Regions from separate parts of the Fusobacterium sp. DD2 genome, predicted to be linked through region 2. Evidence: riboswitches for the same ligand, from Rfam matches in the RefSeq annotation. Region 2 holds a riboswitch; the other holds the start of a gene.
What was found. Region 2 has a riboswitch for thiamine pyrophosphate ahead of thiC (phosphomethylpyrimidine synthase ThiC). Riboswitches for the same ligand answer to the same signal wherever they lie in the genome.

Region 1 (18,556 bases), on a different contig from region 2:
ATGTACTTTTAAAGAGCAGGTACACGCATTTAAAGAATCTTTCTGGGCACTACTTACACCTGTTATAATAATTGGAGGAATTTTCTCAGGACTATTTACTCCTACTGAAGCAGCTGTTGTTGCAGCTATGTATTCAGTAATTTTAGGAGCATTTATCTATAAAGAACTTACTCTTACATCTTTCTTCAAACACTGTGTTGAAGCAATGGCAATCAGTGGTGTTACAGTTCTTATGATTATAACTGTTACATTCTTTGGAGATATGATAGCAAGAGAACAGATAGCTATGAAGATAGCTCATGGATTTATGCACTTTGCTGACTCTAAGCTTACAGTACTTATAATGATTAATGCACTTCTACTATTCTTAGGAATGTTTATAGATGCATTAGCACTTCAATTCTTAGTACTGCCAATGCTTATACCAGTAGCGGCAAATGTTGGAATAGACTTGATATTCTTTGGAGTAATGACAACTCTTAATATGATGATTGGAATCTTAACTCCACCTATGGGAATGGCACTATTTGTAGTTGCACAAGTAGGTAAAATGCCAGTTAGTACGGTAACCAAAGGGGTATTACCATTCTTGATACCTATATTCTTAACTCTAGTTACAATTACTATATTCCCATCAATAATAACATTCCTTCCAAACTTAATAATGGGATAAAAGAGTAAAATATGTTAAGATAAAGAGAGAGTGGATACGTTCACTCTCTCAATCTATTATAGGATATGGGTATTATATGGAGGAAGAAATGAAAGTAATTGGAATTGATATTGGAGGTACTGCTGTAAAGTATGGACTTCTAAGAGAAAATGGAACTATCCTTTCAACAGGGGAGTTCCCTACAGACTGCTCAAAAGGAGTAGAAAATCTTTTTAATAATATTTGTAAAGTAATTGATGAAAATCTATCATCAGAGATTTTAGGAATTGCTGTATCAGGAACTGGACAGATAGATGGAAGCATAGGTAAAGTAATTGGAGGAAATCCAATTATACCTGGATGGATTGGAACAAATCTGGTAGAAAGACTGGAAAATAAATATAATCTTCCAGCAGTTCTTGAAAATGATGTTAACTGTGCAGCATTGGGAGAAAAGTGGATAGGTGCTGGAAAAGGTGCTAAAAACTTTATCTGCCTTACTATTGGAACAGGTATTGGTGGAGGTATCATATTAAATGATGATATCTTTAGAGGTGATACATGTGTTGCTGGAGAGTTTGGACATATTCAAATAGTAAAAGATGGAGTGGAATGTCTTTGTGGTAAAAAAGGATGCTTTGAAAGATATGCATCAGCTACTGCACTTGTTAGAATGGTGAAAGAGGAAACAGGAAAAGAGCTCAATGGAAAAGAGATTTTTGACCTTGAAAAATCTGGAGATGAAAAGATAAGAAAGATAGTTGACAGATGGATTGATTATTTTACTGATGGACTTAGCACTATTGCATATATATTTAACCCTTCACTTATAGTGATAGGTGGTGGAGTTACAAAGCAAGGTGATTATCTTTTAAATAGAGTATTAAAAAGTCTAGATGGAAAACTTGGAGAAAATTATAAGAAAAATCTGAAAGTAAAATTTGCAGAACTTGGAAATAATGCCGGTATGCTTGGAGCAGAGTATCTTTTACTTAAAAAGATTGGTAAAATATAAGTAAATTTCAGTAAAAAAACTTTGACAAAGAGTATAAAAAGGTATATTTTTTAGAATGAAAGTATTAAAAACTTTAAGAGGGTGAATGAGATGATATACGGAGAAATTAAGGATATTAAAACATATAAGGGAATATCAGAAGAGTTGGATAAAGCTATAGATTTTATAGCTGCAGGAAAATATAAAAATCCAAAAGTTGGGAAAAACGTTATAGATGGAGATGTAATTTATTTCAATTGCCCTGATGCTCCAAAAACTAAAGCTGAGGAAGATGGATTCTATGAAACTCATAAAAAATATATAGATATCCATGTAGTTTTAGAAGGAGACGAAGTAATTGGATATACTGATGATGTAAAAGTAACTAAAGCATATGATGAAGCTGGAGATTGTGAAATTGCTCAAGGAAAGACTAAGATGCACATCCATCTTGATAACACAAGATTCTTAGCACTATTCCCAGGAGAGCCACATATGGCACTTATAAAATATGGTGTAAATCCAGAGACTATTAAGAAAGTAATATTTAAAGTATTGGCAAAATAAGATTAGGAAGGTATAATATTATGAATAGACTAAATGAAGTAAAAGGAAAACTTATTGTTTCTTGTCAGGCATTACCTGATGAACCATTACACAGTTCATTTATTATGGGAAGAATGGCATATGCAGCACTTGTAGGAGGAGCTTCTGGAATAAGGGCTAACACAGTTGTTGATATTCAGGAGATTAAAAAGAATGTTAAACTTCCAATAATAGGAATAATAAAAGAGCAATATGGTGATAACCAGGTATACATTACACCAACAATGAAAGAGATAGATGCATTAGCAGCTGAAGGTGTAGATGTAATTGCTATAGATGGTACTAAAAGAGAGAGACCAGATGGTCGTAAGCTTGAAGATCTAATGAAAGAAGCAAAGTCTAAGTATCCAGATCAGGTTTTTATGGCAGATATCTCATGTGTAGAGGAAGCCGTAGAAGCTCAAAGGGTTGGATTTGACATCGTAGGAACTACACTTGTTGGATATACAAGTTACACTAAGGGAAATGACCCTTTAACAGAGTTAGAAAAGGTAGTTAAAGCAGTAACTATACCTGTAATTGGTGAGGGAAATCTTGATACTCCAGCTAAAGCAAGAAAAGCACTTGAATTAGGAGCTTTTGCAGTAGTTGTAGGAGGAGCTATAACAAGACCTCAACAGATAACAAAGAAATTCGTAACAGAGATGTCAAAGTAAATTTTTGAACATATTCTGATATAATAATGATATCAGCACCCCTGGTGATACAAAATTTGTTTCAAAGGGGTGTTTTTATATAATGAGATTTGAGTGAACATTTGTTAATTGTATTCAAAAAAATCACTCTTGGTTTTATGATTTTTTCAAATACAAGTGGATAATTTTTATTGATATTAAATTTTTAGTAAGTTTATCAGAGGTTTTTACAAAAAATTAATACCTTATACCACCTTTGAATTATTTGACTTTATACCAATATTGAAAATAAAAAACTAATTTTACCTAAAGTCAAAAAGTACTCATAAAAAGGTTAAAAACTATACGTTAATTTTCTTGATAAAATATTTACATTGGTATAGAATTCAATATAGGTAAGTTTATACTAAAAGGTTAATTATTGGGTAAGGGTATATTTTTAAAAACTGTGTAAACTACGAAACAATTTAGATAATATTTATTTGAGGTGAGGATATTGAAAAAAACTAAAATAGTTTGTACAATTGGACCTAGAACAGAATCAGTGGAAATGTTAAAGACACTTTTAAAGACAGGAATGAACATGATGAGATTAAACTTCTCTCATGGTGACTACGTAGAGCACGGAAATAGAATAATTAACTTCAGACAAGCTCAAAAGGAAACTGGAATAAGAGCGGCTTTATTACTAGATACTAAAGGACCAGAAATCAGAACTATAAAACTTGAAGGTGGTCAAGATGTATCTATCGATGCAGGACAAGAATTTACAATAACAACTGACAAATCAGTTATAGGAAATAAAGAGAGAGTAGCAGTTACTTATGAAGGATTTGCTCGTGACTTAAAAGTTGGAGATACAGTTCTTATAGATGACGGTCTACTTGCATTTACAGTTAAAGAAATCAAAGGAAACGAAGTAAAATGTATTGCACAAAATAGTGGAGATTTAGGAGAAAACAAAGGAGTTAACCTTCCAAATGTAAACGTAAATCTTCCAGCACTTGCAGACAAAGATATTAGCGACCTTAAATTTGGTTGTGAACAAGGAATAGATTATGTTGCAGCTTCATTTATAAGAAAAGCTGATGACGTAAGAGAAGTAAGAAGAGTACTAGATGAAAATGGTGGAAAGAGAGTAAAAATCATTTCTAAAATAGAAAATAGAGAAGGATTAAATAACTTCGAAGAAATCCTAGCAGCATCTGATGGTATCATGGTTGCAAGAGGAGACCTTGGAGTAGAAATCCCACTTGAAGCTGTACCAGTAGCTCAAAAAATGATGATTAAGAGATGTAATGAAGTAGGAAAAGTAGTTATTACAGCTACTCAAATGCTTGACTCTATGATCAAAAATCCTAGACCAACAAGAGCAGAAGTAAACGACGTAGCAAATGCTATATTAGACGGTACTGACTGTGTAATGTTATCAGGAGAATCAGCTAAAGGTAAATATCCAGTAGAAGCTGTAACTGTAATGGTTCATGTTGCAGAAAAAATGGATCCATTAGTAGAAGTTCAAAGAAACTTCAGCAAACGTAAAGCTACAATAACTTCTGCAGTGGCAAAAGGAACTGCTGACGTAAGTGAAGAATTAGGAGCAAAAGTAATAGCTGTTGCAACTCAATCAGGAAGAGCTGTAAGAGATATGAGAAGATACTTCCCACAAGCAACTATACTTGGAATTACTAATGATGAAATATCAGCTAACCAAATGTCAATCTTAAGAGGTGTTGTACCTTACTGTGATAAAAACATTGAAACATTAGAATCATTCTTTAAATTAGCTGAAAAGATTTCAGTTGATTTAGGACTTGCTGAACCAGGAGATATCGTAGTAGCAACTTGTGGAGAAAAGATATTCCAAAAAGGAACTACAAACTCAGTTAAAGTTATAAGAGTAAAAGAATAATTGGTTAAAATATATTAAAAAGATAATAAATTGTGATATAATTATTAATAAACAAAAACACTTAGGAGGTTTTTTAGATGACAAGAATAGTCGATGTAGTAGCTAGAGAAATACTTGATTCAAGAGGAAATCCAACAGTTGAAGTAGATGTTATGCTAGAATGTGGAGCAATGGGAAGAGCAGCAGTTCCATCAGGAGCATCAACAGGAGCTTATGAAGCTGTAGAATTAAGAGATGGAGACAAATCAAGATTCTTAGGAAAAGGAGTTTTAAAAGCAGTTAACCACGTTAATACTGAAATAAAAGAAGCTATCTTAGGAATGGACGCTATTGACCAAGTTGCAATAGATACAGCTATGATAGAATTAGATGGAACTCCAAATAAAGGAAGATTAGGAGCAAACGCTATACTTGGTGTATCTTTAGCAGTAGCTAAAGCAGCAGCTCAAGCATTAGGAATGCCTCTATATAAATACTTAGGAGGAGTAAACGCTAAAGAATTACCTCTACCTATGATGAACATCCTAAACGGAGGATCTCACGCTGACTCTGCAGTTGACGTACAAGAATTCATGATCCAACCAGTAGGAGCAAAAACATTTGCAGAAGCTATGAGAATGGGATGCGAAGTATTCCATCACTTAGGAAAATTATTAAAGAAAATGGGAGATTCTACTAACGTAGGAAACGAAGGTGGATATGCTCCAGCAAAAATCAATGGTACAGAAGGAGCTCTTGACCTAATCATGGAAGCTATCAAAGCTGCAGGATATGAACCAGGAAAAGACGTAACTTTCGCTATTGACGCTGCTTCAAGTGAATTCTGCGAAGAAAAAGACGGAAAATTCGAATACCACTTCAAAAGAGAAGGTGGAGTAGTAAGATCTTCTGAAGAAATGGTAGAATGGTATGCTAAACTTGTTGAAAAATACCCAATTAAATCAATAGAAGATGGATTAGGAGAAGACGACTGGGCTGGATGGCAATTACTAACAGCTAAAATCGGAGATAAAGTTCAAATAGTTGGAGACGACTTATTCGTAACTAACACAGCTAGACTTAAAAAAGGAATCGAATTAAAAGCTGGAAACTCAATCTTAATCAAACTTAACCAAATCGGTACTTTAACTGAAACTTTAGATGCTATCGAAATGGCAAAAAGAGCTGGAATGACTGCAGTAGTTTCTCACAGATCTGGAGAAACTGAAGATGCTACAATAGCTGATATCGCTGTTGCAACAAATGCAGGACAAATCAAAACTGGTTCAACTTCAAGAACTGACAGAATGGCTAAATATAACCAATTATTAAGAATTGAAGAAGAATTAGGATCAATGGCTCAATACAACGGAATTAACGTATTCTATAACATAAAAAAATAGTTGAGTAAATTAAAGCTCCCCTCATTTGAAGGGAGCTTTTTTTATTATCTAAAAAAGAAAAAGAGGTAAAGTAAAATTATTACAATACCTCTTAATCTGAAAATTTTTAACTTGTTTACGTCACGAAGATACTCTCCCAAGCTAGGGTCTACCGAAAATTTTCAAAAAACGGTAACACATTTTCGCTAGGACGAACTTTTCTAACCCTTCCGTCAAGGTAAAGGAAATGTATGAACCCCCAATCCTTATACGATTGTATAGATATTATACTTCTTTTATATAGTATTGTCAAAGGAAAAAAGCATCTTTTAAAGGAAGTTTGTACTAAAAAAATAGTATTTAAAATAAAAATATTATAAATAAATTGACATAATTATAGAAATTGTAGTAAAATTCTAATCGGTATCTACAACAATATGAAGAAAATAAGGAGAAAAAAGTTATGTCAAGATGTAAAGAAGCTTTAAAATTAGCTTTTCCAAGAACAATACCAATTTTGGCAGGTTTTTTATTTTTAGGGATGTCTTACGGATTTATCATGAGGGAAGCAGGATTTCCAATGATCTATCCAATTGTAACAAGTGCTGCAGTATTTGCAGGTTCACTTGAATTTTTATTTGTGGAGATATTACGTTCTCCATTTAATCCAATGCTTATATTTTTTCTTACAGTGATGGTAAATGCAAGGCATATATTTTATGGACTTTCAATGTTAGATAAGTTTAAAAATACAGGATGGAAGAAATATATTCTGATATTTGGACTTTGTGATGAGAGTTTTTCCATCAACTGTGATGTAAAATTGCCACCACATATAGATAAGGGGTGGTTTATGCTGCATATTACATGGCTTAACTACATCTATTGGGTAGGTGGAGCTACAATAGGTGCAATACTTAGCAACTTTATCTCTATACAGATAAAGGGACTGGATTTTGTATTAACAGCACTGTTCTTAGTTATATTTATGGAACAATGGCTTACTCAAAAAAATCATACACCAGCTATTGCAGGGCTTATATGCTCTATAATCTCATTTTTGATTTTTAGAAACATTCTGCCTAGACCGGATTATTTCGTTGTACCAGCTATGGCATTGATGCTTGTAGTATTTGCTATTTTAAGAAAAAGGGAGAGGATCTATAGATGACACAATATCAGATAGCTATAACTATTGGTCTTGCTGTATTTGGAACTGTACTTACAAGATGTATATCTTTTATACTTTTTCCAGATCCAGAGAAAATACCAGATTTTGTAAAATATTTAGGAAGAGTTCTTCCTTTTGCTGTAATGGGGCTTTTAGTTGTATATTCATATAAAGATATATCCTTTGCAGATCCTAAAGGTGTAATATGCAAATTTATAGCCAGTGCAATTGTTATAGGGCTTCACATATACAAGAGAAATATGCTTTTAAGTATAGCAGGTGGAACAATAGCATATGTAACAATGGTTCATTGTTTTTTAAGTTAAGAGAGACCTTATGGTTTCTCTTTTTTATTTACACCAAAGTTGTCTTTACACTGTTATAGTGGTAAAATTATATGGAAATATATATTTAACAAATGGAGTGAAATTATGAGTTTGAGATTAGTGATTTTTGATATGGATGGAGTTATTTTAGACAGTGAAAGACTTGCTAATATGGCATGGTTTGCAATTAGTGATGAGATGAATCTGGGGCTTACAGATGAGGATTTAAGAGAAATCAAAGGTGGGAATTATGCAAGAACTACTGAGATTTTAGCTAAAAGATACGGTCTTGATATGGCTAAAGAGATAATTGAAAGAAAAAGAGATAAACAAAGGGAGATTATGAAAGCTGAAGGAGGAGTAAAGCTAAAAAAAGGTGTAGTTGAACTTCTTGAATTTATAAAAAAAGTTGGACTTAAATGTGTTGTTGCAACTTCAACGAGAAGAGAGAGTGCTACGAGAAACCTTAAATTTACAGGAGTTTATGATTATTTTGATGACTTTGTATTTGGTGATGAGGTAACAAGAAGTAAACCTGATCCTGAGGTTTTTAATAAGGCTTGTGAAAAAATGGGAGTGGAAAAAGATGAAGCAGTAATTATTGAAGATTCTGTAAATGGTGCTACTGCTGCTCACAATGGTGGAATAAGATGTTTTGTAGTTGAGGATACAATTCATTTTACTCCTGAAGAGGATAAACTGGCTACTAGAAAGTTTGATTCCCTTTTAGATGTGATGGAATATCTTGATAAAAATCTCAATAGTTTATAGAAAAATGAGTCTATCGGAAGTTTGTAAAAAATTAAAATTCTCGATATTAGAAATAGTTTCGTAATTTATGTAGCGAAACAGAATACTGAAAATACGACTGTTTGAACGAAGTGAGTTTCGGATTTTCTTTCTGTGAGCAAAATAAATAGAGACTATTGATACCAGAGAGAATTTTATTTTTATAATTTTACAAATGCAATAGCCTCATTTTTAAAAGGTTATTAACTATTGACAAATGAGTTTTTTTATACTATACTTGTTCTAAGAATAAAAAAAGAGGAGGTTATCAACATGAGACAATCTAACGTTATGCTACAATGTTGGTGGTGGAGCTACATAGAAAAAACAAATAGCAGATTAAAAAATGTTAGAAGTTGGCTTATGTCTATTGATAACATATCTCTATCTATGTAACTCTGAAATAATATGATTTTTGATTGTATATTTCCATGAGTGCGTGGAGATATATTATATAAATAGTAATTTTAAAGGCAATCTAGCAGATTGCCTTTTTTTATTTTAAAAAACAGAAAAAAGGAGAGGATAACATGGCTAAACGTGAGTTGTGGAACAGTAGAAAAGGATTTATCTATGCTGCAGTTGGAGCTGCAATAGGACTTGGAAACCTATGGAGATTTCCTTTTCAGGCATACAAAAATGGCGGAGGAGCATTTTTCCTTCCATATATCGTAGCTATATTCACTTGCGGAGTTCCACTTATGATACTTGAGTATCAGTTAGGTAGAAATGTCCGTGGAGGATCAACTAAAGCATTCAAGACCTTGGGGAAGAGATTTGAATGGTTTGGATGGGTTCAAATAATGATACCTATTGTGGTTATGATGTTCTATTGTACAATCATATCAGTTTCAGTGGTATTTATGGTATATTCACTTGCACATGCTTTTGGATTTATAAACTGGATGTCTGATCCTGGAAAGTTAATGGGGATGATAGTTGGAAGTGCCAATGGACCATTTGACTTTGGAGCAGGAATCAGTAAATATATGCTTGGATTTATACTTGTAGTATGGTTTGGTAACTGGATAATTGTTAAGAAGGGGATTTCAGGAGGAATTGAAAAAGCTTCTAAAATATTTACTCCACTTCTTATGATCTTAATGGTTATCTTTATGTTTAACTCAGTTAGATTAAATGGAGCTGCAATAGGTCTTAATGCACTATTTACTCCAAACTTTGAAAAGATACTAAATCCTAGTATCTGGGTTGCAGCATATGCACAGGTATTTTTCTCAACAACATTGGCAGTTGGAGTTATGATAGCTTATGGATCATATATTCCTGAAAAATGGGATATAGTAAACAGCTCATTTATAACAGTATTATCAAATGCTTCATTTGATATAATTGCAGGGATTACAGTATTCTCAACATTGGGATATCTTGTAAATAATCTTGGTGTGGACTTTAACTCATTTGGTAATGGAGCTGGAATAGCTTTTATAGCATTCCCAATAGCAATTTCAACTATTACATCAAACACTGTGCTTCAGGGAATAATCGGATTTGTATTTTTCCTATGTCTATTTGTAGCAGGACTTTCATCAAGTCTATCAATGCTTGAATCATTTACAACAGGAGCACTTGATAAGTTTAATATCAAAAGAGAAAAGCTTGTATCAATAATCTCACTTGTAGGTCTTACAGGAAGTGCATGTTTCTCTACATATGCAGGTTTTAACTACATACTTGATATAGTAGATGCCCATGTAGGAAACTATATAATAGCAACTTTAGGACTTATAGAACCAGTCTTAGTATGCAGATACTATGGAATAGATAAGATTAGAATTGCTGCAAATGAACATTCAGATTTTAAAATTGGTAAATGGTTTGATTTCCTACTTAAATATGTTACACCAACACTTCTTGGAATTACAGTGGTAACAAACTTTATAAAAGGTGTTACAGAAGTTAATTTTGGAGGACTTGTATTTGGATGGGGAACTGTTGCAACAATGCTTATATGTGCAACAATCTTCTATAAGAAGAAATGGGAAGAACCAGTAGTTATAAAAGAAGGTATTAGAATTTAGGAGGGTCATATGGGAAGCAGTGCAATAGCAATGATGTCACTTGGATGTATAATAGTTTTTGGGGGACTATTTATATCTATTGGAATAGCATTGAAAAAAGAAAAAGAGAATATTTAAAATTATATTATATAGTATGAGAGTAGAGGCTGTTGCAAATCAGTATAAAATAAAATTCTCTTAGCTATCAATTCTTTCTATTTATTTTGCTTACAGAAAGAAAATTTGAAACTCACTTCGTTCAAACAGTCAAATTTTCAGTATTCTGTTTCGCTGCATAAATAACGAAAGAATCTCTAATGCCAAGAATTTTATTTTATAAATTTTGAAATGCAACAGCCTTTTTGATGCTAAAAAGTACTAAAAAAATGGTAATATAAAAATTAATTGTGGCGTTTTTTTGTTTTTTTTAGTATAATGTATACTATACAATTTTATGACAAAAATTAAGAGATGTTGATTTTAAAAGACTTTAAAAACCAATGGTTTTATGTTAAAATATTAAAAAATGGAATAACGGAGAGGGAGAATATGGATAACAGAAATGTATTAGATGTATTGCTAGATCGTGGATACTTAAAACAGTTTACTCACGAAGATGAGATGAGAGAACTTCTTGGAAAGGAAAAGATCACATTTTATATAGGGTTTGACCCAACAGCAGACAGTCTTCACGTAGGACACTTTATTGCTATGATGTTTATGGCACATATGCAAAGATTTGGACACAGACCTATTGCCCTAGTTGGTGGGGGAACAGCAATGATAGGTGACCCTAGTGGAAGAACAGATATGAGAAAAATGATGACTAAAGAAACAATTGCTCATAATGTTGCTTCTATTAAAAAACAAATGGAAAGATTCATAGATTTCAGTGATGGAAAGGCTTTACTTGTAAATAATGCTGACTGGCTTTTAGGACTGAACTATATTGATTTTATAAGAGATATTGGTTCTCAATTCTCAGTAAACAAAATGCTTGCTGCAGAATGTTTCAAAACTAGAATGGAAGCTGGACTTTCTTTCTTAGAATTCAACTATATGTTAATGCAAGGATATGACTTCTTAGTACTTAACGACAAATATGGTTGTGTAATGGAACTAGGTGGAGACGACCAATGGTCTAACATGATAGCTGGAGTAGATCTAGTTAGAAAGAAAAAACAAAAACAAGTATATGCTATGACATGTACACTTCTTACAAATAGTGAAGGAAAGAAAATGGGAAAAACTGCCAAAGGTGCTCTATGGCTTGACCCAGAAAAAACATCTCCATATGAATTCTATCAATACTGGAGAAACGTTGATGATGCTGACGTAGAAAAATGTTTAGCACTACTTACATTCCTACCTATGGACGAAGTAAGAAGACTTGCTAGTTTAGAAGGAAAAGAGATCAACGAAGCTAAAAAAGTACTTGCATTTGAAGTTACTAAATTAATCCACGGAGAAGAGGAAGCAAGAAAAGCTCAAGAAGGAGCAGAAGCTGCATTTAGCGATGGTGGAGATATGTCTCATGTACCAGCTATTGATTTTGAAACTTCAAAAATGGGAATGGAACTTTTAGATCTATTATTAGAAAATAAATTAATAAAATCTAAAGGTGAAGGAAGAAAATTTGTAACTCAAAATGGACTTACAGTAAAAGATGAAAAAGTTAAAGACTTTGCAATGCAAGTAACAGAAGATCTATTTGAAGATGGAGAATTCGTTGTTAAAATAGGTAAGAAAAAGATATATAGAGTAGTTTTAAAATAGTGACAGGTGATTTAGTTTGATCCTATTAAGAGAAACAGTAGAGGATGATATTCCTGAGATATATAGATATATACATCTCAACTATGTAAAAAAATATTGTGATAATCCTGAAAAACAATGGGAAACTCATAAGAAGTGGTATCAGTTTCTTATTCATTCAGATGCTTATCTTCTATATACAGTTTCAAATCTTGAGACAGGTGAATTTTATGGATGTGTCAAATTTGAAATTGATGGAGAGTGTGCAACAATAAATGTCTATCTTGTAGAGGGTATAAGACATAAGGGATACAGTGAAAAAATCATAGATTTAAGTATTGATGAATTGAGAATGAGACATCCAGAGATCTCTATTGTTTTAGCATATATTTTAGAGGAGAACACACCATCTCTAAGTGCCTTTAAGCATCTTGGATTCCAGTTTGATGGAGTTGAGGAGTACAAAGGTTTAGAGCACATGCTATTTATAAAAACTTTAGATTAAATACTTAAAAAATTACATCTGCTTTATTAATAGTAAATCTATTATAGAGCAGATGTTTTGCTATTATCTATATACAGGAGGAAATATGACAAAAAAAGAGAGAGTAAAAATTGTTCTTGAAAAGATGGAGGAAAAATTTGGAAAACCAAAGTGTGCACTGAACTATAAGACACCTTTTGAGCTTTTAGTTGCTGTAATACTTTCTGCACAATGTACAGATGTGAGGGTAAATATTGTTACAGAGGAGATGTTTAAAAAAGTGAATACTCCAGAGGGATTTGCAGCTTTATCTCAGGAAGAGATAGAAGAGATGATAAGAAGTACAGGATTTTTCAGAAATAAGGCTAAGAATATAAAGCTTTGCAGTGAGCAGCTTTTATCTCAATATGGTGGAAAGATACCTCAGGATATGGATGAACTTGTAAAGTTAGCTGGTGTTGGAAGGAAGACAGCTAACGTTGTAAGAGGAGAGGTATGGGGACTTGCAGATGGTATAACTGTGGATACCCATGTAAAGAGAATAACTAACCTTTTAGGTCTTACTAAGGAAAGTGACCCTATAAAGATAGAGAAAGATTTGATGAAAATAGTTCCTAAAGATAAGTGGATAGATTTTTCCCACTATATTATTTTACAGGGAAGAGATAAGTGTATAGCAAGACGTCCTAAATGTAATGAGTGCGAAATGAATATGGCGTGCAAACACTATGAGGAGCTTAAGAAAAAAGAGGCTAAAGAAAAATAATATTTAATTTTATTGAAAAAAATATATATTGTAGTATAATTATAATGGAAATTGATAACAAGTGAGGGGGAGCTCATTGCAATGGGCTGAGAGTAAATTTTGTAATTTAGACCCTTAACCTGATTTGGATAATGCCAACGTAGGGAAAAAACTAAGAGCAAGTGCTGACCTATTTGGTGAGCACTTTTTTTATTTCTAATAATTTTTGGGAGGCATATATGTTAGGAAAATATTTGGATAACCTAAGAAAAAATGGTGCACTTATACACAATATTACAAACTATGTAACTGTAAATGATGTTGCAAATGTGTTACTTGCAACTGGTGCAAGTCCTGTAATGGCAGATGAACCTGAAGATGCAGTTGAGATTACTGCAATTTGTGGAGGACTTAATATCAATATTGGTACACTGAATAAAAACAGTATCAAAGCTATGTTTGCAGCAGGACAAAAGGCACAGGAATTAGGTCATAAGATGGTACTTGACCCTGTTGGAGTAGGAGCTAGCACACTTAGAACTAAGACAGCCTTAGATCTTATGAAAGAGTTTAGATTTGATGTAATAAAGGGAAATACATCTGAGATTAAGGTTCTTTTCTCAGGAAAAGGTGGAGCTGTAGGAGTAGATGCTGATATAAATGATAAGATAACTGATGAAAATCTTGATAAAAGCATTGAATTTGTAAAAGCTTTTGCAAAGGAAACAAAGGGAATAATAGCAGTAACTGGAGCTATTGACTTGGTTTGTGATGAAAATAGATGTTTTGTTATAAGAAATGGTAGAAAAGAGATGAGCCAGATAACTGGAACTGGATGTATGCTTTCAGCTTTAATAGCTGCATTTTTAGTTGCAAATCCAGATCATCCACTTGAAGCAACTGCTGCAGCTGTATGTATGATGGGAGTAGTAGGAGAGATAGGTTGGGAGAATATGGAAGATGGGGATGGTAACTCAACTTATAGAGATAGATTGATAGATGCAATCTATAATATGACTGGAAATAGACTTGATAGAGGAGCAATATATGAGGATAGATAAAAAAGACCTTCTTCTTTATGCTGTTACAGATAGAAAATGGCTAGATGGAGAGAGTTTAGATGAGCAGGTTGAAAAATCACTTAAAGGTGGAGTTACCTGTGTTCAGTTAAGAGAAAAACATCTTAAAGAGGAAGAGTTTTATAAGGAAGCAGTAAGAATTAAAGAGCTATGCAGAAGATACTCTTGTCCATTTATTATAAATGACAATGTAGGAGTAGCTGTAAAAGTGGGAGCAGATGGTATTCATGTTGGTCAGGAGGATATGGATGCTGGATGTGTAAGAGAGATTATTGGAGAAGATAAGATACTTGGAGTCTCAGCACAAACTGTGGAGCAGGCAATAAAAGCTGAAAAGATGGGAGCTGACTACTTAGGAGTAGGAGCTGTATTTGCTACAAATTCAAAAGATGATGCAGTGGCAGTGGATAAAAAGACATTAAAAGCTATATGTGAAGCAGTAAGTATTCCAGTAATAGCTATTGGTGGAATATCTAAAGATAATATTATGGAACTTAAAGGCAGTGGAATAGTGGGAATAGCTGTAATAAGTGCTATATATGGGCAAAAAAATATTGAGGAAGCAACAAAGGAACTGAAAAAATTAACTGAGAAGATGGTGGAGGAGAAATAGATGAAAAAAGCGGTACTTACAATAGCAGGAAGTGACTGTTCAGGTGGAGCAGGAATTCAGGCTGATATAAAAACAATGACTATGAATGGAGTATATGCAATGAGCGTTATTACAGCTCTTACAGCACAAAATACTCTTGGAGTAACAGGGATACTTGATGTAGGTGTAGATTTTTTACAAAAACAACTTGATGCAGTATTTTCTGATATTATGCCAGATGCTGTAAAAATAGGGATGTTATCATCTAAAAAACTCATTGTGGCAATAGGTGATACACTAAAAAAATATAATGCAAAAAATATAGTAGTTGACCCAGTTATGGTATCAACAAGTGGTTCAAAACTTATAGAGGATGAAGCGATAGAAACTATGTGTGACGTACTATTTCCTCTAGCTACAGTGATTACTCCAAATATTCCAGAAGCTGAAATCTTAAGTGGAATGGAGATAAAAACAAGTGAGGATATGATAACTGCCTCAAAGAAAATATATGACAAGTACTCTTGTGCAGTACTTTGTAAAGGTGGTCATAATTTAAATGATGCAAATGACCTGCTTTTTGATGGAAAAAATATTAAATGGTTCAATGGTAAAAGAATAGATAACCCAAATACTCATGGAACAGGTTGTACACTATCAAGTGCTATAGCTTCAAATCTTGCTAAAGGAATGCCACTTGATAAAGCTATTGAAAAAGCTAAAGAGTACATTTCAAATGCACTTATGGAGATGCTTGACCTTGGTAAGGGAAGAGGACCAATGGACCACGGATATTTAATAAAATAAAAAAACAGAAAAATAGGAAGAGGAGAAACTAAAACATGGAAAAAAAAGGAACATCAGTTATAGCCAATGTAATGATATGGTTTGGAGCAGGAATATCTATAGCTGAGATAATTACAGGAACATATCTTGCACCTTTAGGATTTAAAAATGGTATTATGGCTATAATAATTGGACACATAATAGGTGGAGTGATAATGTATTTAGCAGGAATAATCGGTGCTAAGACACAAAAAAGCTCTATGGAAAGTGTAAAGATAAGTTATGGAAGTAAAGGTGGAATACTATTTTCATTTTTAAATGTGGTACAGCTTGTTGGATGGACAGCTATCATGATATATGATGGAGCTCTTGCAGCTAATGAGATACTTCATAAAGGTGTATGGCTATGGGCACTTATAATTGGTGCATTAATTATACTTTGGATAAAAATAGGGATTAAAAACCTTGAAAAGATAAACTTTGTTGCAATGACAGGACTTGGAATCTTAAGTATTCTTCTTTGCAGAATTATATTTGTAAATACAGGAGTTGGATTTGAACCAAGTGAAGCTATGTCATTTGGACTTGCAGTAGAACTTGGAGCAGCAATGCCTCTATCTTGGTTACCTGTAATCAGTGATTATACAAGAGATGCTGAAAAACCTCTTACTGCAACACTTGCAAGTGTACTTGTGTATAACCTTGTAAGTATTTGGATGTTTATAATGGGAATGGGAGCAGCTATTCTTACTGGAGAATCAGATATTGCAAATATATTCTTAAAAGCTGGTCTTGGAATGGCAGGTCTTCTAATTGTGGTATTCTCAACAGTTACAACAACATTTTTGGATGCTTTTTCAGCTGGGGTATCATCAAAATCAATCTCTTCTCATGTAGATGAAAAGAAAATAGGAATGGTTACAGCAGTAGTAGGAACAATACTTGCAATGACTTTCCCTATGGATAATATAACAGATTTCCTTCTATTTATAGGTTCAGTATTTGCACCTATGATAGCAATAGTGTTTGTAGATTTCTATATTGTGAAAAAAGATTATTCAAAAGATAATTATAACTGGCTTAATCTTGTAATCTGGGCAGTAGGGTTTATAATCTACAGATATCTTCTAACTATTGAAACAGCAGTTGGAAACACTCTTCCAGATATTGTTATAACAATGATTATTGCATATATAGTTAAAAAAATTGCTCTTGCAAAAAAATAATAAATAATAAAAATGGTGCTATTGCATTTTAAAATTATAAAAATATAATTCTCTCAGGTATCAATAGTGTTTAATATCGCGAATTTTATTTTTACATATTTGCAACAGCCCCATTTTTTTTATATAAAATAGAAATAATTATAATAAATTCTGACAAAAAGTGGTATAATAAAAAGCGTTGAAAAACTTACTAAAAATATCAATAATAATTCTTGACAAAATTACTAAGGAATGGTATTATTAGTTGTGTAATTAAATGTAATATTATAGGGAGAGGGTAAATATGAGAGTTTATCTAGACAATAATGCCACAACAAAAATGGATAAAGAAGTTTTAGACGCAATGATGCCATACTTAACAGAGTTTTATGGAAACTCATCAAGTGTGCACCTATTTGGAAAAGAGACTAACAAAGCACTAATGGAGTCAAGAGCAAAGATAGCTAACTATCTTGGAATTACTCCTGATGAATTAATATTCACAGCATCAGGAAGCGAAGCTGACAATTTGGCCATTAGAGGTATCGCTAGAGCATATAAAAACAGAGGAAAACATATAATAACAAGTCCTATAGAGCACCCAGCAGTAAAAAATACATTGAAAGACTTAGAAGAAGATGGGTATGAAATCACTACTCTTCCAGTTGATGAAAATGGACTTTTACACATTGAGGATGTAAAAAATGCTATCAGAGAGGATACTATCCTTATTACTGTAATGCATGCAAACAATGAAGTTGGAACTTTCCAACCAATTGAAGAGATAGGAAAATTAGCAAAAGAACATAGAATTATATTCCATGTTGACGCAGTTCAAACAATGGGAAAACTAGATATTAAACCAAAAGAGATGGGAATTGACCTATTATCATTCTCAGGACATAAATTCTACGGACCAAAAGGAATAGGAGGACTATTCTGGAGAACAGGAGTCAGATTTGGTAAAGTACTTACAGGTGGAGGACAAGAAAAGAAGAGAAGACCTGGTACATCAAATATTCCTGCAATAGTTGGAATGGCAAAAGCATTGGAAATAGCATATAGAGATATGGATGCAGAATGGAAAAAAGAAGAGGAATTAAGAGATTACTTTGAAACTCAAATCCTTGACAGAGTTCCAGAAATTGTTGTCAATGCAAGAGGAGTTAGAAGACTTCCAGGAACTTCAAGTGTTACATTTAAATATCTTGAAGGAGAATCAATTCTTTTAAGCTTAAGCTATAAAGGAATTGCGGTAAGTTCTGGTTCGGCTTGTTCATCAGATGACTTACAAGCATCTCACGTTTTACTTGCAATGGGAATCAAACCTGAATTTGCACATGGAACAATCAGATTTGGTATTGGAAAATACAATACAAAAGAAGAGATTGATTATGTACTTGACAGCGTAGTAGAAGTTGTAAATAAATTAAGAGCAATTTCTCC
Region 2 (13,721 bases):
TTCGTTTCAAGTATTCCAAGAAGTCTTTCTCTCATCTCTTCAGCTGCTTTTCTTGTAAAAGTTATCATTAGAATCTGGCTTGGTAACACACCATTTTCAATTAAATAAGCAGTACGATAGACCATTGTTCTGGTTTTTCCAGAACCAGCTCCCGCTATTACAAGATATTGGCCTTTTAAACAATGAAGTGCAATCTGTTGCTCTTTGCTTAAAACTTTTGAATAGTCTATCTTAAGATTTCCTATTAAATTATTTTTTTCATATTTTACTTCTCTTTTTTCTAATTTACTTACTATCTTCTTTAACTGAACCTCTGGTGAAATCCCCAATACACCACATCCTTTTATTTTTAGTCTTCAGATTTTAGATATTCTCCAAGAATAAAAGCTGATAAAATTATCGCAATTATAATAGAGGTAAAGGCAGAACTTTCCATATACTGTTTATTGGAAACAAGTGAGTAGTTTACCAGTGAAGCAACTGGAAATATATCCTCAAGTTGCATAGTATATCCTATAGTAAATTCTCCAAATACAATTGCAAATATCTGTAAAAAGGCTGATAAAAATATATTCTTTAAAATTGGAAACTCAACATATATAAAACGTTGTAATGAGTTTTTACAATCTAAATCTCCACTCTCAAGTACTTCTCTTGGAAACTTCTTAACATACTGATACATAAATGAATACCCTATTGGAATAACAACAATCAGATAACCAAGTATTAAAAGAAATGCAAGTGGTATATCAAATAAGACATTTAGGTAATATAAAGTTATTGCCAAAAATGCTCCTGAAATACCCAAATTTGAAAATATTAAAATATCTGTAAATCTATTATAATTCTTTATAATTATATATATTAAAACTACTGAAATAGCACTTACTACTATTGAAATTTTCAGTGAGTTAAAAAGGCTTTCAACAACTGCATAGTCCTCTATAAAATCTGGAGAAAATAGATTCTCATATGCTTTTATAGTAAATTTTCCAGTAATGACATTTACAAAAGAGTATAGAAATGAAAATGCTACTACTGCATATTGCAGTATTGCATAGATAAAAGAGTATATTCCCAGAACAGGGTTAAGTCTCTTACTCTCAGGATTTCCTGTAAGCTCATATTCTTTTATAAAAATTCCAAAAAGGTTTAAGATTATCAATACAATAACCTGAATTATACCAAGATACATAGCCTTTGAAAAATTAGCACCACTCATCAGTGTATTTGCAATTTCAACTTCTATTATTGAATATTTAATTCCACCTAATGATAATACAATTCCTAAACCTAAGAAGCAATATGTAAATACCAGTATAAACCCTCTAAATATTTGTGGCATAATAAGTGGAAGCTGACCTCTAAAAAAGATAGTAATATTATCAGCACCATCTCCTTTCATAGCTTCAATTATCTCTTTTGGAATTCTCTTCAATCCCTCTCCTATATACTTTACAAATATTGGTGAGTTGTAAAATACATTAGCAATAACAATAGCCTTTAAACTATATAGTATATTCATCTCTTTAAATATCTCCATATTAAATACAATGGAGAAAATAGTGACAACTGATATCACTGGAAAAAAGAATGGTATAAATATCAAACCATTTATTAGTTTTGTCAGAAAATTTCTTTTGTATGCTGAATAGTACGCTGGGATAAGTGCAATAAGAAAAGCTACAACTGTAGAGTAGAAACTCTGTTTTACTGAAAAGAACAGTACATCTAAAATATTTTGCTGAGATAGTTCCCTAATCTTATCTATATGGAAAAAATCTCTTGCAAAAAAATACACTGGTAACACCCAGGCCAGTCCGCAAACTAAATTTATTGTAATTGACGTAAATCTCTTTGTATTCATAATTCTCCCATCTCTTTTATCATTTATATTTATAGTATATCAAATTTGATAATATATTTCTATCAAGCTTTATTTTTTTCAATTATTGTGTTATGATTTATTATAAATCAGTTTTTGGAAAGGTGAAATTATGCTATATTTGTTATATGGAGATACAGCTCCACTTCAAATTAAATATGAAGAGATTATAGGTGAAATAAAAAATAAATATCCAGGTATTAGGGAGAAAATTTTTGATGGTTCAACAGATGATATTTCATCTTTTTTTGACTCAGTTTCTACAAATTCAATGTTCTCTCCTCACGAACTAATTATTTTAAAAAGAGCAGAGGATTGTAAAAATTTAGCAGATATTGGTAAAAGTCTTAAAATGTATAATCTTGCACAGAAAGAAGTAGTTATTGTATATGAAGAGTTTTTAAATGACTATGGTAAAAGAACAAATGAGATAGGTAAACGTGTCCTTAATGCTTTTACTGATATTGCAGAAGTTATCTGTTTTAGAAAAGAAAATGAACAAAAGGCAAGTTTATTTTATATTCAACAGACATTGAATATCTCACAAACAGAAGCAGAAACACTTCAGAATCTGATTGGAGATGACTTCTTTAAATTAAAAAATGAAATAGATAAAATTAAAAATTTTTTAGATGGAGATTCTTTTTCTCTGGAAAAAATAAAAAATATTATTTCAATAAATCATGAGGCAAATCTGAAAAATCTTATAGAGACTTTTCTTCTAACCCATGATTATAAAAATCTTTTAAGGTATCTTAAAGAAGAAAATCTATATCCTCTGTTTATGTATCTCATTGCAGATGAGCTAATAATGTATCTCAAACTTACTCTTCTTATCAAAACAGATAGATGTAGTAGAAACATTTCATATAATAATTTTAAAGACAATGTCTATGATGAAATAAAAGATTATTTTGCAAATGATAGAGGAGCTATGCACCCATATCCAGTTTTTCTAAAACTTAAAAATGTTAATCTCTTTGACGATAAACATCTTAAATCAAAACTTAGAAAACTAATGGAAATTGAGTATGATGTCAAAAGTGGTAATAAGCTTATAGATATAGAAGTGGAAAATTATATTATAAGTTTTTTTTAAAAGATAAATAGTGAAAATTAAGATACATTCCAATTTTAAAAATAAAGATTGGAGTGTATTTTTTTAAATCTTTTTTAATAAAATAAATTTTATATTATAAATATGATTATCGGACTTTAATAATGTGGGTCCTATCTAGACTTTACAATTACTGGATTTTTTGCTATACTTTTAAAAACTAAATTTTAAGGAGAAAAGAATGAAAAATAAAATTTTAAGCAGTTTATTTTTTGTCCTGTTTACAGTAATGAGTTTCCAGGCTCTTGGATTCGAATTACCTGAATTCAGTACTAGCGATATCCCTAAAATAAAGTACAAAAATGTAAGTTTAAATAGTCTAGAGGATATAGAAAAATATAAGAACACAGAAGATTTATACTCTTTTTCAAATGTAAATTTAGACCTTAATTCACTTACTATGAATCAAAAGAAGACGGTATTTGTAGAGCTTCTTCTACCAGCTATTGAAGTTGTAAATAGTGAAATAAACCATAATAAACAGATTGTTAAAAAATTATCTAAAAAAGAGTTTCTTAGTGAAAAAGAATATAGATATGCAAAATCTCTATTTAAAAAGTATAGAGTTCCATATGGAAAATGGAAAGAGCTGGATGATAGACTTCTTATATATCCAACATCTCTTATATTAACTCAGGGAGCTTTAGAAAGTGCCTGGGGAACATCAAGATTTTTTAAAGAAGGGAATAATCTATTCGGTATATGGTCAACTAATCCAAATGAACCGCGTATTCCTGCTAAAGGATCAAGAGCAGATGGATTTAGACCACATCTGAAAAAGTATAACTCTATAAAGGAGTCAGTTGCAGATATTGTTCTTACTCTTTCAAGAGGAAATCCATATAAAAAATTGAGAAGATTTATAAGGGAAAATAAAAGCCCAGAGGAGATAGCTCAGGGTCTTGCATCATATTCTGAAGAGGGAGAGTTATACGTAAGAAAAGTTATCAGTACACTGAAAAGAAATAACTTTACAGAGTATGATTCATAAAATTAAAAGCTAATAACAACAGATACAAAGCATTTTAATGCTATGCATCTGTTTTTTATTTATTTAATCATTTTTTATATATTTGATTATCGGACTTAATATGTTTTTAAAATAAAAAGGCTGTTGAAAATACAACAGCCCTTCGTTATTTATAAAGTAATCTTCCCTATATACTCTTTAACAAATTCTGCAATGTTATCATTTGAAACTACTTCACTAACCATACAGATTGTGTGTGCGCCTCTAGATATGATTTCATCTATATTGTGAGTTTTTATCCCACCTATAGCTACAAAAGGCATATCTATATTCTTAGTTACAAAATCCAGATAATCAAGGCCAACAGGTTCTGTATCTTTAGTTGTAGTTGGATATATCGGCCCTACACCTATGTAGTCAACATCCTTATTATAATAAGCAGTGAATGCCTGTTCAGGACTATGTGTTGAAAGGCCTATTATTTTATCTTTTCCAACGAGTTTTCTAACATCTGCTGGTGTCATATCATCTTGCCCTACATGAACTCCATCAGCATCTACAAGTAAAGCTAAATCTACATGATCATTGACAATAAACAGTACTCCATTATCTCTACATAGCTCTCTTATTGCCTTTGCTTCTTTTATCTTTTCTTTCATAGATTTATCTTTTTCTCTATATTGAATTATTTTTATTCCACCTTTTATCATCTCTTTAACACATTGGAAATTGCTTTTTCCATTGCTAAATTTTTCCCCTGTTATTCCATATAAACCATTTGGTATGATTTTGTCTCTAATCATTCTCACATCCCACCTGTAATATAATCTCTGCAACTTTTGCAGCTACCGTACAAACTTTATGCGAATAAGTTGCATAATTATCAATGTCACTATGTAAATCACCAACAATATAAAAATTGTTTCCCTTTTTTACTGTGACTATACTCTCTGTATTCTTTCCACCAATTCCAGATACACATATTAGTAACTTTCCACTATTATAAAACTCTTCCACCAAAAGAGATTTATACTCCTTTTTATCAAATCCATCAACTATAATATCACAATCAGAAAAATAATCTTTAATGTTATCTCTATCAAATTTAATAACGGAAAAAAAATAATGACCTTTTTTATTTATTCTTTTTAAATTTTCACATAACATCTCAGCCTTATATTTCCCTATCTGATCCTGAAAATAGAACTGTCTATTGAGATTTGATTCCTCTATCTTATCGAAATCTCCAAACTTAAAATCTGTAAATCCTGATCTAACAAGGTGCATAGCGACATTCGACCCTATGCCACCAACACCTGCTATCCCTATTTTCATACCAAAGTCTCCCAGTCTTTATACACAGGTTCAAGACCATGAGCTCTTATAGCTGCTACGATTTCTTCTACGTTTCTGCTATCTGTAATATCAAATTGTGCTGTAGATTCATTTTCATGTGAATAACCACCAACTTCAACTCTTGAACCAGCAGAGAATTTAGTAATTCCAAGGTTTAAAAGGTGGTCTCTCATAAACGCACTCTCTCTTGTTGATAGATTTATTCCAGCTTTAGGTTGGAAAATTCTATTAGCTAAAATAATTTGAACAAATGTTTTATCATTTACACTATAGCTATCTTTCAAATTCCCTTCAGCTTTATTAACTCTTGGGAAAGAGATACTAAAATCTGTATTTGGATAGTTATCAATTAAATATTTTAGATGTAAACCAGTTCTAAAAGCATCTTCTCTTATGTTTCCAAGTCCAAGTAGGGCCCCTATTCCTATAGTTCTTAATCCCGCTTTTGCCCCTCTTTCAGGTGTATCAAGTCTATATCTGAAATTTTTCTTTTCACCTGATAAGTGTACCTGTGCATACCTAACTTCGTCATAAGTTTCCTGATAAACAGTAAGTCCATCAAGTCCATATCCTTTAAGATAGCTATACTCATCTTCATCTAATGGCATAACTTCTATTGATACAGATGTAAAATGTTTTTTTAATACATTTATTGCATCTCTTAGATATTCCTTACTTATAAGTCCCTTTGCTTCACCTGTAAGAAGTAATATATTTTGAATTTCACTCTTTGCTATCTCTTCTGCTTCTTTTTCAATCTCTTCCATCTTCATATGACGTCTTTTTATATGATTTTTCTTTGAGAACCCGCAATAAATACAGTTACTAGTACAGTAGTTCGATACATAAATTGGAAGATATAAAGATATTACATTTCCAAAATGCTGTCTAGTAAGTTTTGCAGCTCTTACTGCCATTTCTTCTAAATGGTTTTGAGCTTTTGGTGATAAAAGATTTAAATAATCATATACTGAGCAGTGATCTTTAGATATGCTATTAACAATCATCTCATCTGTTACACTGTCAAAATATTTATTATAATCAAAATCTTTCCATTTCTCTAATTCATAGTAGTAACTCATTTGTTATCACCTAGATCTAAGAAATCTGTAAGTGGTGATGATGCACTTGCATATTTCTTTTCTTCAGCCATTTTAGATAAGAATGCTTCTCTTCCAGCTTCTACTGCTAATGCAAATGCTCTTCCCATTCTAACTGGATCCTGTGCAGTTGCTATTGCTGTATTTACAAGTACTGCATCACATCCCATTTCCATTGCCATTGCAGCATCTGATGGTTTACCAATTCCTGCATCTACAATTACTGGAAGTTTACTATTTTCAAGCATCATTTCAATAAGTTCCTTTGTTATAATTCCACGGTTTGACCCAATAGGTGATCCAAGTGGCATAACTGCTGCTGCTCCAGCTTCTTCCAATTTTTTTGCTGTAACTAAATCTGGCATTATATATGGAAGAACGATAAATCCTTCATCTGCTAAAATTTTTGTAGCTTTAACAGTTTCAGCATTGTCAGGCATCAAATATTTATTATCATTTATTATTTCAATTTTTATAAAATCTCCACATCCTGCTTCTCTTGCAATATGTGCAATTTTAACTGCCTCTTCTGCATTTCTTGCTCCAGATGTATTTGGAAGTAATGTCATATTTTTAGGAATATAATTCAAAATGTTTTCTTTGGGATTAGTGAAATTAATTCTTCTCAAAGCCATTGTTATTATTTCAGACTTAGATGCTTCTAACATAGGTGCTACTAAATTTTTATCTGAAAATTTTCCTGTTCCTGTTAACAATCTGCTACCAAACTTACGCCCTTTTAAAACTAATTCATCCATTTTACTATCTCCTTCTTATTTTTGTCCTATATTATGTATTATAAAATTATCCACCTGAAACGAAACTTAGAACTTCTACGACATAATCATTGGCTATTTTTTGGACTTTCCAGTCATTTTTTTTGATTACTTCATCATTTACTAAGACTACTGCTCCACCTAATTTTAGATTATTTTCTTTGGATAATCTTTCAAGAAGTTTTTCTACAGTAATCTCTGTTCCTTCAATTTCATATTTTTCTCCATTTAGTTTTATATTCATATAACTATCTCCTGCCTATATCATTTCATTACATCTTTTCATAGGACATAAGTCTCCACACATAGTGCAAACTTTTTCTTCAATTGGCATAGAAGATTTTCTATATTCTCTTGCTTTCTCTGGATCTAAACATGTTTCAAACATTCCTTCCCAGTTAAGTTCTCCTCTATATTTACTCATCTTGTTATCCCAATCTCTTGCTCCATTTAATCCTTTTGCAATATCTGCAGCATGTCCAGCTATTCTTGATGCCATTATCCCTTCTTTCATATCTTCTAAAGTTGGAAGTCTTAAGTGTTCAGCTGGTGTTACATAACAAAGGAAATCTGCTCCTGCTGATGCAGCTATTGCTCCACCAATTGCAGCAGTAATATGATCATATCCTGGTGCAACGTCTGTTACTAAAGGTCCTAATACATAGAAAGGTGCATTATGGCATAATTTTTTCTCAAGTTGCATATTTGTAACTATCTCATGCATAGGAATGTGTCCAGGTCCTTCAATCATAACTTGTACATTTTTTTCCCAAGCTCTTTTTGTAAGTTCTCCTAATATTAATAACTCTTGAATTTGAGGACCATCTGTTGAGTCATGAATACTTCCAGGTCTTAATCCATCTCCTAAACTTAGAGTTACGTCATATTTTTGGCATATATCAAGTAATCTATCATAGTGCTCATAGAAAGGATTTTCTTTATCATTTAATACCATCCATTGGAATAGTATTGATCCTCCTCTACTTACAACTTTAGTTAATCTTTTACTATTTTTTAATCTTTCAACACATGTTTTATTAAATCCTGCATGTATTGTTAAGAAATCTATTCCATCTTCACAGTGTTGTTCTACTACGCTAAAAAGATCATCCACTGTCATATCTTTAATATTTTTCCCAAGTTTTGCAACTGCGTCATACATAGGAACTGTTCCTAGCATAACTGGTGAAATCTCAACTAGCTCCTGTCTGAATTTTTTTGTATCACCAAATGTACTTAAATCCATTATTGCATCTGCACCGTATTCAATTGCTTTTTTAACTTTTACCATTTCCCCCATATAGTCACAGCTATCTTCTGATACCCCTAAGTTTACATTTACTTTTGTTTTAGTTCCTGTTCCTATTGCTCTTGGATAAATGTTTTTATGATTTTTGTTTCCAGGAATTATAACTGAACCTTCAGCTATTCTTTTCATTAAGAGATCCTTGTCCATTTTTTCATCCCTAGCTACAATCTCCATCTCTCTTGTAAATATCCCTTTTTTTGCTGCTTCCATTTGAGTACTATACATAACATCCTCCTAAAATAATTTTTTATATAAAAAAATAGCTCAATACCACGTACTGAGCTATATAATCCAAATTAATATAAGTTAAAATATATTAAAGTAATTATCTTGCTTCCCTACGCTGGTATTATCCATATCAGGTTCTAAGGGTCAGGACCGTATCCTTCTCAGCCAATTGGCTCCCCTAGCAAACTATTCTTTTCATTCGCTATTATATACTTATTTTTCTATACTGTCAAATTTTTATTTTTCTTTTATAAATTTATCTATTTCAAAAGCCGCTTTTTTCCCTGCTTCCATAGCCAGTATCACTGTAGCAGCTCCAGTTACAGCATCTCCACCTGCAAATATCTCTTTTCTAGTTGTTTTTCCATTGTCATCAGCTTCGATGCCATTCCATCTATTTGCATTTAATCCTTCTGTAGTTTCACATATAAGTGGATTTGGAGAAGTTCCAAGTGCCATTATTACTGTATCACATTCCATAATAAATTCACTTCCAGGAATTTTAGTTACAGATGCTCTTCCTCTTTCGTCAGGTTCTCCAAGTTTCATCTTTATACATTTAACCTCTTTTACCCAACCATTTTCATCACCAATTATTTCAACTGGGTTTACAAGAAAATCAAATTTAACTCCCTCTTCTTTAGCGTGGATTATCTCTTCTTTTCTTGCTGGAAGCTCACTCTCACTTCTTCTGTAAACTATTGTTGTATCAGCTCCTAATCTTTTTGCAGTTCTTGCAGCATCCATTGCTACGTTCCCTCCACCTACAACAAACACTTTTCTACCAAGTGTAATTGGAGTATCATAATCAGGTCTATTAGCTTTCATCAGGTTTACTCTTGTTAAAAATTCATTAGCAGAAAATACTCCATTGAAGTTTTCTCCTGGAATATTCATAAATTTAGGTAGTCCTGCTCCTGTACCAATAAATACTGCAGAAAAACCTTGTTCATCTATTAGTTCATCTACTGTTATTGTCTTTCCAATAATAGTATCTGTTTTTACAGTTACTCCCATTTCATATAATTTATTAATCTCTCTGTCTACTATATCATCCTTTGGAAGTCTAAATTCTGGAATTCCGTAACTTAATACTCCACCTAATTTATGCAGTGCTTCATATACTGTTACTTTATATCCCATTTTTGCAAGTTCTCCTGCTGCAGTTAACCCTGCAGGTCCACTTCCAATTACAGCGATTTTTTCTTTTTTCTCTTCTTCAATTACTACTGGAATTTCATTTTCTATTGCCCAGTCACCTACAAATCTTTCAAGTTTTCCTATAGCAACTGGTTGTCCTTTTATTCCTAACACACATTTACCTTCACATTGTGTTTCCTGTGGGCAAACTCTTCCACAAATTGCTGGTAAAGTTGAATATTTTGATATTACATCACTTGCTTTTCTAAGATCTCCATTTTTAATCTCTTTTATAAAAGATGGTATATCTATATTTACAGGACATCCTTTAACGCATAGTGGATTTTTACAATTTAAACATCTTTCTGCTTCTTTTTGTGCCTCTTCAAAGTTATAACCATAAGAAACTTCTGAGAAGTTTTTATTTCTTACATTTGGTTCCTGCTCTCTCACAGGAATTCTTCCACTGTCATCAATTATATCATCATGAATTGGACAGCTGTCATTATGATGTGTCTCTCCATCTTCTATTTTTAGTATATTTTTTCCTTCTTCAGTCTTATACATATTCTGTCTTCTTAAAGCTTCATCATAATCAACTTTATCTCCATCAAATTCTGGACCATCCACACATGCAAATTTAACCTTACCATCAATAGTAACTCTACAAGCTCCACACATTCCTGTTCCATCTATCATAAGTGGGTTCAAACTTACAGTATTTTTAATTCCATACTCTCTACATTTTAATGATGCAAACTTCATCATCATTATTGGTCCAATAAGCACTGCATGATCATACTTTTTATCTCTATTATTTATAAGGTCATCTATAACATCTGTTACTCTACCCTTTTTTCCAAAAGTTCCATCATCTGTACAGATATATAGATTTTTAGCAACTTTACTCATCTCATCTTTAAATATAAGAGTATCTCTATTTCTTGATCCAATAATTACATCTGCATCAATTCCATGTTCTTTAAACCATTTCACTTGTGGATATATAGGTGCTGTCCCAACTCCACCTGCAACAAAAAGGTATTTTTTCTTTTTTAATTCTTCCAGTGGTATATCTAAAAACTCACTTGCTTGACCTAAAGGTCCAACTAAATCCTGAAGATGTTCTCCTTCTTCATATTTAGCTATTTTTTTTGTTCCTTTTCCAACTACTTGAAATACAATAACTACGCTTCCTCTTTCAGTATTGTAATCACATATTGTCAAAGGAATTCTTTCACCCTTTTTATCAGCTTTTACTATAAGGAATTGTCCAGGTTTTGCTGATTTGGCAAGTAGTTTTGCCTCAATTTCCATGCTACATATCAATGGAGTTAACCATTTCTTTTTTAAAATTTTAAACATATATTTTTACTGCTAAAGCAGTTTCACCTCCAAAATTCTTATGACAATATTTTTTCTATTTCTAATAAAAGTTTTGCAATTTTCTCTTTTTTCTTTTTATCTAATTCATCAAATTTATTATTTATTTTTTTATATAAATCATCAAGTTGACCAATTTCAAAATCATAATTTATCTCTTCTGTATTTCTATATTCAAGATTTTGAGTTTTTCTACTTTTAATTATATCCATAACTCTTTTATAGTCAACATCATTATTTTCCTCATCTAATATTACAAATATATCTTCTTTTTCTTTATAAAATTGCTCTATAGCTCTTACAGGCAATATTGAGATAATCTGTTTTATTCTCTCATTCTTAGTAGCTTCAAAAAGCTCATATCTTTTTCTAAGTCTCAATGCAGTGTCTTTCTTATATCCATTGAATTCTATGTATTTTACATATAATCCTTCAGGACTTCCTTTTCTCCCTAGTTCATTAAATACCTCAGTCAAATTTTTTCCTAAAAGTATCATATTTTTACTTTGGATAGATAACATCTCAACTGATTTTTTCTCCAAAAACTCTACCAGTTCTCTATCATCTGTCAAATCACCAAATATACTGCTATCAACTTCAAAAACATCTGTGATTGCTATACTATTTTTATTTTTAACAACAACTTCACTATTTTCTTCTTTTTTCTCTTTTTTTCTTTTTGCTAACATAGCCTGGAATCTATCTTCTACTGTACTCATTTTATGCCTCCTACATTTCCATTATGATATCCAGCAAGCTATTTTGAGCTTCCTCTACTGTTTTTGCTCTACTCTCCCATACTGTTTTTCCTTTTTTTACAAGAGTCTCTATAATTGATGTCTCTTTTATAGGATTAGGGAATACAACATCTGTTTCCTCAATTATATTTTTCAATTTATTCATTATATCTTTTTGTGTTACTGTACTACGATATAGGTTTATTATTATTCCTTTTATCTTGTTTATACCTGCTTCTTCAATAACATTTATAATCCCCTTCATTGTTGGTATATCACAAAAAGCAGGAATTATTATTTTATCTGAACACTTAACAAATTCTGTATCTATCTTCATTGTTGGAATACTGTCAATTAATACATAGTCATATTCTCTTTTTAGGTGCTCTATAAAAATAGGCAATTTCTCCAAAAATCTTTGAGTAAAAAGAGAACTTTCCAATGGAATAAAATCAAGATTTTTTCTTAACTCTATCTTCTCTCCTTTTCCAGTCATTACCCAGCTTCTAAGACCTTTTTCTAAAGTAATCTCCTTTTGCTTACTCTCAGGAACTGTAAAATCTATGATATTATTTTGAGAGTCTGAAGTAAGTATCATTACTTTTTTACCCTGCATTGCAAGTCCATGTGCCAGTTGCACAGTCAGGAAAGTTTTCCCAATTCCACCCTTGTTTACTTTTAGAGTATAAACCTTTCCTATTCTCTCTTTCCTATCAATAGTTACAACTCCTTTTCCAGTTGTTATATTTACCTCATTATTATCTTTTTCTATTTTAAGTGTATTTACAATTGAAAAAGGAATATTTAACTTTGCAACATAGTAATCTTTATCCTTATATACCTTGCTGAAATTTACAGTGGTATTTTTCACATAATTTACTACATCACCGTGAATATCCTTCTCCTCTTTTTCTTCTTCTGCAAATCCTTTTTTCAGTGTAATAACTCCATCTGCAAAAGATAAAACAATATTGTTGTCATCTTTATCTATATCAAGTGATTTAGTAATAGTTTTATCTACTGTTAATACGGCGTTATTAAAGCTTCCATTTTTTTTGTAAAATAATCCTATCTTCTTCTTCATTATGCACTCCTTTACAAAAAAACTAAGTCGCATGTATGCGACTTAGTCAAATACTGCTTCTATATTGTATCGTATTTTTGGTATGAAGTCAATGATTTTTGTTCACAACCGTTGATTTATCCGTGCTTTGCACATATTTATCTAACACCTTTAATGTATAGTTTAATAACTCTTCTTTTAGATTCAGTTCAGGATGAATGAGTATATGTTCATATAATTCATCAATTATCTTTCCAATTATAGGTCCTTTTAAATTAAATTTTTCTATAAGGTCTTTACCATTTATAGCTAGATCACTTTTTCTATAAGGAATATTATTTTGAACTATCTTAAAGTGTAAAATTTTCATCCTATCTATTGTGGTAAAATCATAAGGTGGAAAATGTGCAATTTTATCTCCCTCTATAAGTCTGTAAAATCTATATATATCTTCACCTAGATAGTTGAGTTTCTTTTTTACAAAGAGTTCATCTACCTCTTTCCTATAAAAAAGATGTGATGCAACTAATCTATAAACTCTTTCAATGGTTTTTTTATCATATTTCAAACTTTTCATTACTTTCTTAGCAATCTCTGCAGAAACTAATCCATGATTATAAAAATGCATATTTCCATTTTCATCTATACTCTTACTTC

Region 1: it holds a riboswitch for thiamine pyrophosphate, as region 2 does, so the genes downstream of both, thiM (hydroxyethylthiazole kinase) here and thiC (phosphomethylpyrimidine synthase ThiC) in region 2, are expected to answer to the same signal.

The regions. Positions count from the first base shown of each region.
Region 1 is NZ_JADRHM010000027.1:7,552-26,107, forward strand. It holds gene IX290_RS05740 (TRAP transporter large permease subunit) at 1-673, shown strand, start outside; gene IX290_RS05745 (ROK family protein) at 762-1,667, shown strand; gene IX290_RS05750 (YhcH/YjgK/YiaL family protein) at 1,758-2,213, shown strand; gene IX290_RS05755 (N-acetylmannosamine-6-phosphate 2-epimerase) at 2,234-2,908, shown strand; gene pykF (pyruvate kinase PykF) at 3,384-4,799, shown strand; gene eno (phosphopyruvate hydratase) at 4,877-6,181, shown strand; gene IX290_RS05770 (AzlC family ABC transporter permease) at 6,624-7,331, shown strand; gene IX290_RS05775 (AzlD domain-containing protein) at 7,328-7,657, shown strand; gene IX290_RS05780 (HAD family phosphatase) at 7,763-8,428, shown strand; gene IX290_RS11755 (hypothetical protein) at 8,720-8,842, shown strand; gene IX290_RS05785 (sodium-dependent transporter) at 8,977-10,485, shown strand; gene IX290_RS05790 (MetS family NSS transporter small subunit) at 10,495-10,602, shown strand; gene tyrS (tyrosine--tRNA ligase) at 11,014-12,240, shown strand; gene IX290_RS05800 (GNAT family protein) at 12,257-12,724, shown strand; gene nth (endonuclease III) at 12,810-13,469, shown strand; TPP riboswitch at 13,525-13,634, shown strand; gene thiM (hydroxyethylthiazole kinase) at 13,688-14,509, shown strand; gene thiE (thiamine phosphate synthase) at 14,496-15,140, shown strand; gene thiD (bifunctional hydroxymethylpyrimidine kinase/phosphomethylpyrimidine kinase) at 15,141-15,926, shown strand; gene cytX (putative hydroxymethylpyrimidine transporter CytX) at 15,962-17,131, shown strand; gene IX290_RS05830 (cysteine desulfurase family protein) at 17,415-18,556, shown strand, end outside.
Region 2 is NZ_JADRHM010000015.1:25,733-39,453, forward strand. It holds gene IX290_RS03845 (ATP-dependent helicase) at 1-329, opposite strand, end outside; gene IX290_RS03850 (ABC transporter permease subunit) at 350-1,867, opposite strand; gene IX290_RS03855 (hypothetical protein) at 1,998-2,984, shown strand; gene IX290_RS03860 (glucosaminidase domain-containing protein) at 3,184-3,993, shown strand; gene thiE (thiamine phosphate synthase) at 4,143-4,775, opposite strand; gene thiF (sulfur carrier protein ThiS adenylyltransferase ThiF) at 4,768-5,307, opposite strand; gene thiH (2-iminoacetate synthase ThiH) at 5,304-6,410, opposite strand; gene IX290_RS03880 (thiazole synthase) at 6,407-7,186, opposite strand; gene thiS (sulfur carrier protein ThiS) at 7,233-7,448, opposite strand; gene thiC (phosphomethylpyrimidine synthase ThiC) at 7,464-8,738, opposite strand; TPP riboswitch at 8,832-8,931, opposite strand; gene IX290_RS03895 (bifunctional dihydroorotate dehydrogenase B NAD binding subunit/NADPH-dependent glutamate synthase) at 8,979-11,246, opposite strand; gene IX290_RS03900 (hypothetical protein) at 11,285-11,983, opposite strand; gene IX290_RS03905 (ParA family protein) at 11,994-13,085, opposite strand; gene IX290_RS03910 (HD domain-containing protein) at 13,174-13,721, opposite strand, start outside.